One region of the Xanthomonas sp. NCPPB 3582 genome, then DNA from elsewhere that is predicted to be linked to it. Evidence: predicted binding sites of a transcription regulator. Region 1 holds the regulator's gene; the other holds the start of a gene.
What was found. The regulator FliA, encoded in region 1, starts transcription of late flagellar genes. The targets are predictions, from matches to a motif close to TAAAGTTTNNCNNNCNNNGGCCGATAA.
Positions count from the first base shown of each region.

Region 2: ACCQ05_RS07465 (STAS domain-containing protein) is a predicted target of FliA. The motif match lies at 2,873-2,899, and genes of this name have one in related genera.

Region 1 is NZ_CM192968.1:2,755,161-2,761,033, forward strand. It holds gene flhF (flagellar biosynthesis GTPase FlhF) at 7-1,689, shown strand; gene ACCQ05_RS11650 (MinD/ParA family protein) at 1,676-2,560, shown strand; gene ACCQ05_RS11655 (RNA polymerase sigma factor FliA) at 2,557-3,324, shown strand; gene cheY (chemotaxis response regulator CheY) at 3,349-3,741, shown strand; gene ACCQ05_RS11665 (protein phosphatase CheZ) at 3,741-4,367, shown strand; gene ACCQ05_RS11670 (chemotaxis protein CheA) at 4,370-5,873, shown strand, end outside.
Region 2 is NZ_CM192968.1:1,759,291-1,765,163, forward strand. It holds gene ACCQ05_RS07455 (methyl-accepting chemotaxis protein) at 1-319, opposite strand, end outside; gene ACCQ05_RS07460 (chemotaxis protein CheA) at 411-2,414, opposite strand; gene ACCQ05_RS07465 (STAS domain-containing protein) at 2,434-2,763, opposite strand; gene ACCQ05_RS07470 (hypothetical protein) at 3,255-3,440, opposite strand; partial or broken gene ACCQ05_RS07475 (hypothetical protein) at 3,418-4,263, shown strand; gene ACCQ05_RS07480 (imm11 family protein) at 4,361-5,017, shown strand; partial or broken gene ACCQ05_RS07485 (hypothetical protein) at 5,337-5,873, shown strand, end outside.

The sequences.
Region 1 (5,873 bases):
ACTGGCATGAAGATCAAACGCTTTGTCGCCCCGGATATGCGCACCGCGTTCCGCATGGTGCGTGAGGAACACGGCCCGGATGCCGTGATCCTGTCCAACCGTCGTACCGCCGAAGGCATCGAGATCGTCGCCGCCAGCAACTACGACGAAGAGCTGGTGCAGCGCGCCCTGGAAACCGCCCGCGAAACCCCGGCCGCCGCCGCGCCGGTGCAGCAGGCTCCCGTGCAGCAGGCCCCGGCGCAAGTCGCTACCCGTCCCGCCGCGCCGGTCCACGCCCCGCTGAAGCCGGCTGCCGAGACCGGTATGAGCCACCGCCAGCGCGTGGCCAGCGCCGCCGAAGACATGATCGCCGCCATGGCCCTGCGCCAGCCGGCCAGCGTGCCACGCCAGGCCCCGGTCGCCACCCCGATCCGCAGCGCCGCGCCGATGCCGGCCGTGCAGGAACTGGCCGCGCCGGTCGTGCAGCGCCAGGAACACGCGCTGTCGGCGGTGCCGGAGCAACTGTTCGCCGACTTTTTGACCACCGCCCCGGTGCAGCGCCCGGCCGTGCAGGCCGCCCCGACCCCGGCCCCGGTCGTGGCCGCCACGGTTGCCGCCCCCGCCCCCGCCTACGCCGCCCAGGACCAGGACGACGACACCTTCGACGACGAAGCCGACTTCGATCTGGACGACGCGCTGCCGCAGATCCTGCCGCCGGCCGCGCTGCCGCCGATCGTGGTCGCCCCGCCCGCCCCCGCTGCCCTGGCCGCGGTGCCGGCCGCCGCCGCGCCGATCCCGCAGAACGACGAAGAACTCAAGCAGCTGCGCGGCGAACTGGCGCTGATGCGGCAGATGATCGAGCGCGAAATGAACCGCCTCACCGACGAGCGCCTGCGCGGCTCCCCGGTGCGTGCGCAGGCGCTGGAACTGATGGACGACTATGGCTTCGACGCCGGCCTGACCCGCGACGTCGCCATGCAGATCCCGGCCGATACCGAATTGCACCGCGGCCGCGGGCTGATGCTGGGCCTGCTGTCCAAGCGCCTGCCGGTGGCCCCGGTCGACCCGCTGGAACGCGGCGGCGTGATCGCCCTGGTCGGCCCGACCGGTGCCGGCAAGACCACCACCATCGCCAAGCTGGCCCAGCGCTTCGCCGCCCAGCACGCCCCGCGCGACGTGGCCCTGGTCACCACCGACACCCTGCGCGTCGGCGGCCGCGAGCAGCTGCACAGCTACGGCCGCCAGCTCGGCATCGCGGTGCACGAGGCCGACAGCGCCGAAAGCCTGCTCGAACTGCTGGACCGCCTGCGCGACTACAAGCTGGTGCTGATCGACACCGCCGGCATGGGCCAGCGCGACCGCGCCCTGGCCGCCCAGCTGAACTGGCTGCGCGCCGCCCAGCAGGTCACCTCGCTGCTGGTGCTGCCCGCCAACTCGCATTTCGCCGACCTCGACGAGGTCGTGCGCCGCTTCGCCCACGCCAAGCCCCAAGGCGTGGTGCTGACCAAACTCGACGAGACCGGCCGCTTCGGCAGCGCCTTGTCGGTGGTGGTCGATCACCAGATGCCCATCACCTGGGTGACTGACGGACAGCGGGTCCCCGACGACCTGCACCGCGCCAATGCCGCCAGTCTCGTTCTTCGTCTTGAAGATTTGCGGCGCGCTGCCGATAAGCCCTGTACTCCGGAGCACAACCATGCAGTCGCGTGAATACGCCAAGCTGACCAACGCCTTCCCCCTGTCGGCGACCCGTCCCGAGCCCCTGGGCCCGGTGCGCACCATTGCCGTGACCGGTGGCAAGGGCGGCGTGGGCAAGACCAACATCTCCGCCAACCTGGCCGTAGCGCTTGCCGACATGGGCAAACGCACGCTGCTGCTGGACGCCGACCTTGGCCTGGCCAACCTGGACGTGGTCTTGGGGCTCTCGCCCAAGTACACCCTGGCCGACCTGATCGCCGGCCGCTGCACGCTCGATGAAGTGATCATCGAAGGCCCCGGCGGCGTGCTGGTGGTGCCGGCCGCCTCCGGTCGCCGCCACATGGCAGAACTGGCCCCGGCCCAGCACATCGGCCTGGTCAACGTGTTCTCCGAACTGGAACGCGACCTGGATGTGATGGTCATCGACACCGCCGCCGGCATCACCGACAGCGTGCTGACCTTCTGCCAGGCCGCCCAGGACACCGTGGTGGTGGTCTGCGACGAGCCGGCCTCGATCACCGACGCCTACGCGCTGATCAAGGTGCTCTCGCGCGAACGCGGCGTGGACCGCCTGCAGATCATCGCCAACATGGTGCGCGACCCCAACGAGGGCCGCCTGCTGTACGACAAGCTCTCGCGCGTCTGCGAGAAGTTCCTCGGCGACGTGTCGCTGAACTACCTCGGCCACGTGCCGCAGGACGACTGGCTGCGCCTGTCGGTGCAGCGTCAGCAACCCGTCATCAAGGCCTACCCCGCCAGTCCGTCGGCGCAGGCCATCGCAGAAATCGCGCGCCGTACCTCGCGCTGGCAGGCCCCCACCGTGCCGCGCGGCAACGTCGAGTTCTTTGTCGAACGCATCATTCAACGGGGAGTGGCCGCATGAGCACCGCCACCGCAACGACCGCTAGCGCGCAATACCGCGCCGTGCAACGCAACAACGCCAACGACGTGGTGACCCAGCACGCCGATCTGGTGCGCCGCATCGCCCACCATCTGGCCGCCCGCCTGCCGGCGAGCGTGGAAGTGGACGACCTGATCCAGGCCGGCATGATCGGCCTGATCGAGGCCTCGCGCAGCTACGACTCCGAACAGGGCGCCTCGTTCGAGACCTATGCCTCGATCCGTATCCGCGGCTCGATGATCGACGAGATCCGCCGTGGCGACTGGGTGCCGCGCTCGGTGCACCGCCGCGCCCGCGACGCCGCTGCTGCAGTGCGCAAGATCGAGCAGAACACCGGCCGTGCCGCCGCCGCCACCGAAGTGGCCGCCGCGATGGAAATGCCGCTGCCGGAGTATCTGCGCCTGATGGAAGATGCCGCGCGCGGCCAGGTGCTGAGCCTGGAATCGCGCATCGAAGATCACGGCGAGCTGGACACCACCGCCAAGGGCGGGCCCAATCCGCAGCAGATGATGGAGCGTGGCGAATTCGGCCGCGAGCTGGGCAAGGCCATCGGCCAGTTGCCCGAGCGCGAGCAGCTGGTGCTGTCGCTGTACTACGAACAGGAATTGAACCTGAAGGAAATCGGCGCCGTGCTCGGTGTCAGCGAATCGCGCGTGTGCCAGATCCATGGCCAGGCCGTGGTGCGTCTGCGCGGCCGCCTCAAGGTATTCGAACTGGCCGATGCCGGTGTCGAAAATGACGATTGATTTTTTTCGTGTTAGGAGCTTGATGTGAACAAGAACATGCGGATCCTGATCGTGGACGACTTCTCGACGATGCGACGTATCGTCAAGAATCTGTTGGCGGATCTTGGCTTCACCAATACCGCAGAGGCCGAAGACGGCAACAGCGCGCTGGCTGCGCTGCGCGCGGGCCCGTTCGACTTCGTGGTGACGGACTGGAACATGCCCGGCATGACCGGCATCGACCTGCTGCGCAACATCCGCGCCGACGCCAAGCTCAAGCACCTGCCGGTGATGATGGTCACCGCCGAAGCCAAGCGCGAGCAGATCATCGAAGCCGCGCAGTGCGGCGTGAACGGCTACATCATCAAGCCGTTCACCGCCCAGACGCTGGAAGAGAAGCTGGGCAAGGTGTTCGAACGTCTGGCGGCGACCGCCTGATGAACGCCACCGTGGAAGCCGATGCCGAACGTGCCGCGTTGATCGAGCGCCTGCAAAGCGCGCTCGATGCACTGGAAAGCGGTGACCAGATCGCCTGGCGTCGCGAGGTCGATCACCTCGCCGCGCTGCGCACACGCCCGATGATGCAGAGCCTGAGCCGGCTCGCCCGCGAACTCGGACAGGCCCTGGGCGAATTGCCCACCTTGCCCGAAGAAGCCGGCGAACTGGACGATGCCTGCTCGCGCCTGGACCACGTGGTGGAAATGACCGAAAAGGCCAGCCATCGCACGCTGGACCTGGTCGAGGAATGCCGCGTGCTGGCCAACCAGCTGCGCGACGGTGGCCTGAATCAGGACCAGGGCGCGCTGATGGACAAGATGCGCCATAACCTCACCGAGCTGTCGCTGGCGCAGAGCTACCAGGACCTGAGCGGCCAGATCATCCGCCGCGTGGCCGGGATCGTGCGCCGCGTGCATGAGGGCTTCGGTGCACTCGGCCTGCCGCCGAAGAATCCCGAGCCGAAGAAAGACGACGGCGGTCTTGCCGGTCCTGCAGTCAAGGGCCTGGACCGTCACGCGGTGTCGCAGGACGACGCCGACGACCTGCTGTCCGGATTGGGGTTGTAACCATGAGTGCTGTTCCAGACGATATTGCTGCCGATTTCATCGTCGAGGCCCAGGAGATCCTGGACCGCCTCGGCGAACAGCTGGTGTCGCTGGAACAGGCGCCAGACGAAGCCGACCAGCTCAACGCGGTGTTCCGCGGCTTCCACACCCTCAAGGGCGGCGCCGGCTTCCTGGCGATCAAGCCGATGGTGGAGCTGTGCCACGCCGCCGAGGAAACCCTGGGCATGGCGCGCTCCGGCCAGGCGGTGCTGCAAGCGCATCACTTCGATGCCGCGCAGCAGTCGCTGGATTATCTGCAGGCCATGCTGGACGCGATGGGCTCGGGCGAACCCGTGCCGCACGCACCGGCCACGCTGATTGCGCAGTTCGATGCCAAGAGCGGCCCGCCAGCGGTCAAGGCGGCGCCCAAGGCCGCTGCCGCTCCGGCACACGATGACGCCCACGCACCCGCAGCGCCCGGCGCCAAGGCCGGCCCCAAGGCGGCCGCCAAGGCCGGTGCCGAAGCCGAACAGACCGTGCGCGTGGACACCAAGCGCCTGGATGCCATCGTCAACCTGATTGGCGAACTGGTGCTCTCGCGCAACCGCCTCAAGACCTTGCGCACCCGCCTGCGCGACGAAGAACTCGACCGCGCGGTGAGCACGCTGGACATCGCCACCGCCCGCCTGCAGACCGCGGTCATGCGCACCCGCATGCAGCCGGTGAGCAAGGTCTTCGCGCGCTTCCCCAAGGTGGCCCGCGACGTTGCGCGCACCCTGTCCAAGGAAGTGGAGCTGGAACTGATCGGCGCCGAAACCGAGCTCGATCGTAATCTGGTCGAAGCCCTGGCCGACCCGTTGGTGCACCTGGTGCGCAACGCCATCGACCACGGCATCGAATCGCCGGCCCTGCGCGAAGCCACCGGCAAGCCTCGTAGCGGCCATGTGCGCCTGTCCGCGCAGCAGGAAGGCGACTACGTCAGTATCGAAATCCAGGACGACGGCGCCGGCATCGACCCCGAGCGCCTGCGCGAGATCGCCCGCGGCAAGGGCCTGATCGACGCCGAGGCCGCCGCCCGCCTGAGCACCGACGAGTGCCTGCACCTGATCTTCATGCCGGGCTTCTCGACCAAGGCCGAAGTCACCGATATCTCCGGCCGCGGCGTCGGCATGGACGTGGTGCAGTCGCGCATCCGCGAACTCAGCGGCCAGATCCAGATCCAGTCCGAGCTGGGCCGCGGCAGCCGCTTCATGATCCGCGTGCCGCTGACCCTGGCGATCCTGCCGACCCTGCTGGTGCAGGCCGGCGAAGCCGTCTACGCCTTGCCGCTGGCGCGCGTGGTGGAAGTGCTGCACGCACCGCAGACCTCGCTGGGCTGGTTCGACGGCCGCGCCGTGCTCGACCGCCGCTCGCATACCCTGCCCCTGATCGACCTGCGCCGCTGGCTGGGCGTGACGGCGGACCAGCCGCCGCTGCTGACCGTGGTGCTGCTGCAGGCTGGCGAAACCCGCTTCGGCCTGGTAGTGG
Region 2 (5,873 bases), 1.0 Mb from region 1:
GGATCCCGCTCTGCACCTTGCGCAGTCCGCGCAGGACATCGCTGGCCTGTTGCTCGCCCACCTGCGGCAGGGCGACATCGAAATTGCCGCGGGAGAAGGCGTCCAGGGTCGTGGTCGCCAACTCCAGCGAAGCGCCGGCGCGGCTGATGGCCCAGGCCAGCAGGGCGGCGCTGATCAACGCGGCGACCACGCTGGCGGCCAGCAGGGCGGCGTGCGATAGCGTCAGCGCGAAACCGGCGACGATGACCAGGATGGGCAGGGCGACGGCAAGCGCGGCGGTGAACCACAACTGCGTAGCGATCGGAAGACGGTGTGACATGGCGGTAGCTTCCTGGGGTCAGGGAACAACGAAACGAACGATGCGATTGGCGAACGACGACGCCGGCGATATGCAGGGATGACGCGGGCGCTCAGGCGGCCAGCGTGTCCTGCGGCGGATGCAATTGCTGGACCAGGCTGGGCACGTCCAGGATCAGCGCGACATCGCCGCTGCCCAGGATGCTCGAGCCGCTGATGCCCTTGACCTGGGCGAACACCTTGGACAGCGGCTTGATCACCGTCTGCCATTCGCCCAGCAGGGTATCCACGACCAGGCCGAAACGCTGCGTGCCCTGGCGGATCACCACGATGCTCTCGCGTGCCGGCGTCTTGCCGCCGAGCGCGAACAACTCGCGCAGGCGCACATACGGCAGCACCCGGCCGCGCAGGTCGATGTAGTCGCTGGCATAGTCGGGCGTGAACTCCACGCACTCTTCCACCACATCCAGCGGTACCACGAACACCGACTTGCCCACGCCGACCTGGAAGCCATTGATGATGGCCAGGGTCAACGGCAGGCGTACCGAAATGGTGGTGCCCAGCCCGGCGGTGCTGTCGATGTCCACCGTGCCGCGCAGCGCAGTGATGTTGCGCTTGACCACATCCATGCCGACGCCGCGGCCGGACAGGTTGGTGACCTTTTCGGCGGTGGAAAAACCCGGCTCGAAGATCATCGCGAACACTTCGCGGTCGCTGAGCTGGCGGCCGGGTTCGACCAGGCCGCGTTCCAGCGCCTTGGCCAGGATCTTGTCGCGATTCAGTCCGCCACCGTCGTCGGTGATCTGGATGACGATGCTGCCGGAGTCGTGATAGGCGTTCAGGCCCACGGTGCCGCGTGCCGGCTTGCCGCGCGCCACGCGCACCTCGGCCGGTTCGATGCCGTGGTCCATCGCATTGCGCACCAGATGGGTGAGCGGGTCGCCGATCTTTTCCACCACCGACTTGTCCAGTTCGGTGTCTTCGCCGGCCACTACCAGTGCGATGTCCTTGCCCAGCTCGCGTGCCACGTCGTGCACCACGCGCTGGAAGCGGCTGAAGGTGCCGCCGATCTTGACCATGCGCAGTTGCAGCGCGCTTTCGCGCACCTCTTCCACCAGCCCGGCCAGGATCGAGGCCGATTCCAGCAACTGCGCATCGCCGCTGCGCTGCGCATTGGCGTTGGTGCTGGCCACGGCAATGATGAGTTCGCCGACCAGGTCGATCATGCGATCAAGCTTGTCGGCATCGACGCGAATGGAACGCGCATCGGCGCCGCCGCGTGCGCCGCCGTCGGCTGCCGCGCGCGGCGGCGTGGCGGCCGGCACCGCGGCGAGTGCGCTGGCCGGTGCAGCCGTCACCGGCGCGCTGGCCACCACGGCTGCCACATCATTCGGTGCCGGCACGGCGGCGATCTCCAGCGCGCAATCGTCCCGCACGAACTCGAACACGTCGTCGATGGCGGCGCGATCGGCATCGCTGCGCAGCAGGATCTGGAAGCCGAGATAGTTGGCCTCCGGATCGAGCTCTTCGAAGGTGGGCAGCTGGCTGTAGTCGGTGCTGATCGATTCCACCGAACCCAGGCTGCGCAGATTGCGGATCAGCTTGAGCGGCGAGTTGCCGAAGCGCAGCGCATCGGCAAACAGCGTCAGGCCGATGCGCCAGTAGCCGCTCTGTTTTTCCGGCGTGGCGTGTTGCGCAGGGGCTGCGGTGACGCCACAGCCGCTGCCTTGCAGGTAGGTCTGCAACTGCGCCAAGAGCGGTTCGGCTTCGGCGGCGAGCGCGGCCGGATCGGCATGGCTGGGGTCGGCCGCGGTTTCCACCAATGCGTGAATGTGGTCGCAGCACACCAGCAGCAGCGCGATCAGTTCCGAACTCAGCTTCAGCGCTTCGTCGCGCACCAGATCCAGCACGCTTTCCACCACATGGGTGAAGCCCACCAGCTGCGGCAGATCGAACAGGCCGCCCGAGCCCTTGATGGTATGCGCGGCGCGAAAGATCGCGTTGACCGCATCCGGCGAAGACTCGCCGCGCTCGGCTTCGAGCAGGTGGCGTTCCATGTCTTCGAGCAGATCCCGGCTTTCGGCCAGGAACGTCTGCATCAGCTGATTCATGTCCATGCGCGCGTCACCGGGTCCGTTAGTGAAGTCGTGCGTCGAGACTTGCGACCGCATGCGGATACAAGGCTTCGAGCAGGCCGAGCAGTTCGATCACATCGACCACCGCGCGGCTGGAATCGGTGAGCGAGAACGGCCGTCCATCGGCCTGGATCGCCTGCTTGGTGGCCAGAAGCAACTGCAGGCCGGTGGTGTCGATCTCGCTGACTGCGCCCAGGTCCAGATGCAATCCACCCGGATGCGCCAGTGCCGGTTGCAGCAGTGGCTTAAGTTCGGCGGCGCGACGGATCGTCATCTCGCCCTCGAGGGCAAGCGTCAACGGCGCGGGGAAATCGGACGATAGGGTGGTCATGGGTGCCTCGAGCGATGCGGTGCGCAGCGTGCGCGATGACGCGGGGAAGGTCGCTGTGGCGTGATCGGCGTGGGCGGGGTGCGCACGCCGGGCATGCCGGTCTATGCAGGTATCGGCGCCCGGCCGGAATATTTAGGTCAAATTCAGCGCGATGACGGAAATGCGAAACCTGTCACTGCATGGGAATTAACTGCTCAGGTTTGTCGCAGACGGGCTCAGGGGCCGGATGTCCTGGACAGTCCCGGGGACAAAAGTGCCTGCAAGAGCCGGGCTCGGGCTCACGAAGTGCGCTGCCGCAGAGGATGCATCTGCCGCGGCGGACGCGAGTGATGCGGTCCATCGCGCATCACCGCAGTCGTTGGCGGCATGGAGATCCTCAAACCTGCGCAAGCAAGCGCAGCGATAGCTGCGAGCAGGCACTGCGCTGCCTGCGCTCATCACCGCGCTTGAGCCTGATCTCATTGCGCCACGGCGCGGCGCAATGATGTGCCTCAGCCGGATACCAATGCCGCCAGCAGGCAGTGTGCGGCATTGAAGCGGTCCGCACCCTCGGGCAGCGGCAACTTGATGCGCAGTTTTTCCTGGCCATCCATTGCGTAGATCTTCGGCAGTTTCTGGATCGTCACGGCCACTTCGAACACCACGGATACTGCCACCACTGCCGATGGCTTGGACAATCCCACCGCCACGCCCATCGTCGCCAGCTACAAAAAGGCGCGCGAACTCAATTACCAGGCCACCAATGCCGCCGCCGCACTCGCTCTCAAAGATGCGCCTGCGCCCGTTGATCCGTATCGCCAGCCGGCCAACGCCACCGACCGCCCGAGCCTGAGCAACGCCGACTGGCGGCGCGACCCGGCAGACGGACAATGGCATCGCCTGGTCAAGACCGCGATCTCCGGTGCCAACGAGCGCGGCAGCTACGTGCAGGAGACAGCATTGCCGCCTCGCGCGGCGGAACTGGAGGCGCAGGCGCAGGCCACCATCGCTCGCAACATCGCCAACAGCCCAGGGGCGATCGCCGCGCGTTATGAACTGGCCTGCCACCGCAGCGGTTGGGCGGCCGATGGGTTGCCGATGTCGCCAGCCGTGCAGCAAGCGTTGCCCGATCCGGATGCGCTGACCGCCTCGGACGGCCAGCGCTACTACCGGAACATGGAGGGCCAGTGGACCAGCCACGGCGCTCCGCCCGATGGCAACCGGGTGCTGGAACTGGAGACCACGCGCGCCATGCTGCAGCCGGCGCTTGCCGAGCAGGCCCAGGCAATTGCCGCCATCAGGCAGTCGCCGCCGTCGCCGCAGGACGTGCAGCGCGAGCAGACGCTGTATCGCTACCGCATCGTAGGCACCGAGTTGCAGCCGCAGTGGCGCGAAGCAATCGAACTGGCGACACAGCGCACCCGCGAGGCGGAAGGACTCGCAGGCGATGGCGCCATGCAGCTGCAGCGCGGCCCCGGCGGTCAGTATGGCGCCGACAGCCCGGTCGCCCATCTGCAGCGCGATGTCAGAACATACAAATCGCGTATGCTGGCGGCGCCCGCTTGATAAAAGCGGATATAGCATTTTGCTTATATGCAGGGTCGATCGGAGAACACCCATGAACCAGTCAAATCAAGCGCAAGCGATAAATCCGAATGCACCCAGGAAGGGCGAGTTCTACATTCTCAGGTCCGATATCGGGGGGGGCGGTCGCGGCCCTGGTTTGAAGCTTGAGAACCCAGATGCGGTGCCATTTTCCATTGCTGAAAGCCTGCCGGGAGAGGATGCGGGGCTGGCCGCATTGAAAGAGACCCCGCGCCTGCGCTACGACAGCCGCATCGGTGATATGCCCGATGATCTGGAGAGTGGTTTGACGGACTACTGGCTGGTCTCCGAGCCGCTGAAGCAGGTTCTTGAAGCTGCTGACCCGGAGGGCTTTGCCTTCGCGCTATGCGACTTCCGATTGGAAGACGGCACGCCCGGGGCACCGCACTATCTTTGCGAAGTGGTGCGGATTATCGACGCCATCGACGAGGAAGCATCCACGGTAAAGGTGCTGACCGGGTATCCAAATGGCAAGTACTACAGCCTTGTGGGGGGGGCTGAGTTGGCATTTAGGAAAGACGTGATCGGGGCCGCGCATGTCTTCAGAACACCGCATACAGCCGACGCCTTTTGCGATCGTTTCTTGCGCAACACCCTGGTTTCCGAGGGGTTCGGCAGATCATCCAAGAGGCGTGGCGTTCAGCTAATCGACGCTGCAAATTACGGATAAAGATTTCTCTGCATGGATTTTGGAGTAAAAGCAGATGCCCTCCGGTAACGTCATCCTTCAAAGTCACCACATTATTGAAAATAGTACTTTTCTCAGAAATCGGCTTCTTAATAAATTGGTCGAGCATGGCTTGATCGACAAGGATGTGTCGACCAATCGCCTGTATCTTCCGGTAGATGGCAAGCTGGCTGACGAAATCGAAACATCCCCCCACCGAGGACGCACGCGTAGCTCCTACACGATGGGAATTGCGGGTTATCTTGACGATCTAGGTAAATCCCCAGACGGCCGCGCCGCCATGCGCAACGACGCTGCAGCATTGAAGCGCGTCGCCGCCCAGGTCCACGACCTGCAAGACACCCTCAAAGTCGCCCTGATCAACGGCGACATGTTCGCAACGACCCCGGATCACTTGACCAAGGCCGAGACCAACGCGCAAAGCCGCAGAACCCTCTTCGAGATTGATCAGTACCGCGCCATCCACGCCGACCAGCTGAAGACGCTGCGCTCGATGAGCACTGTCGAATCCGAATGGGCCGCGATCACGCACTCCGAACAGCGGATCGCAACGGTGATCGAAGCAGCACGTACGACCGGCAAAAATCTGGTCGCTGTCCCTGATGAACGCGATGCCGTGATCCGCGAAATCGCTGGACGCGAAGAATTTCGCATGGCCATCGCGCACGCCGAAGAGGCCTGGCGTGTCACGTTGTCCGAGTCCAACGCGGCAATGATCAGGCGGGTATTGGACGACACGCCACTGACCATCCGCGCGGCTCGCAGCATTGCTCATCTTCCAGGTACCTCACCACATCCGTACATGCTACTGTCGCAACGCGGCTTCGCCACCGCCGAG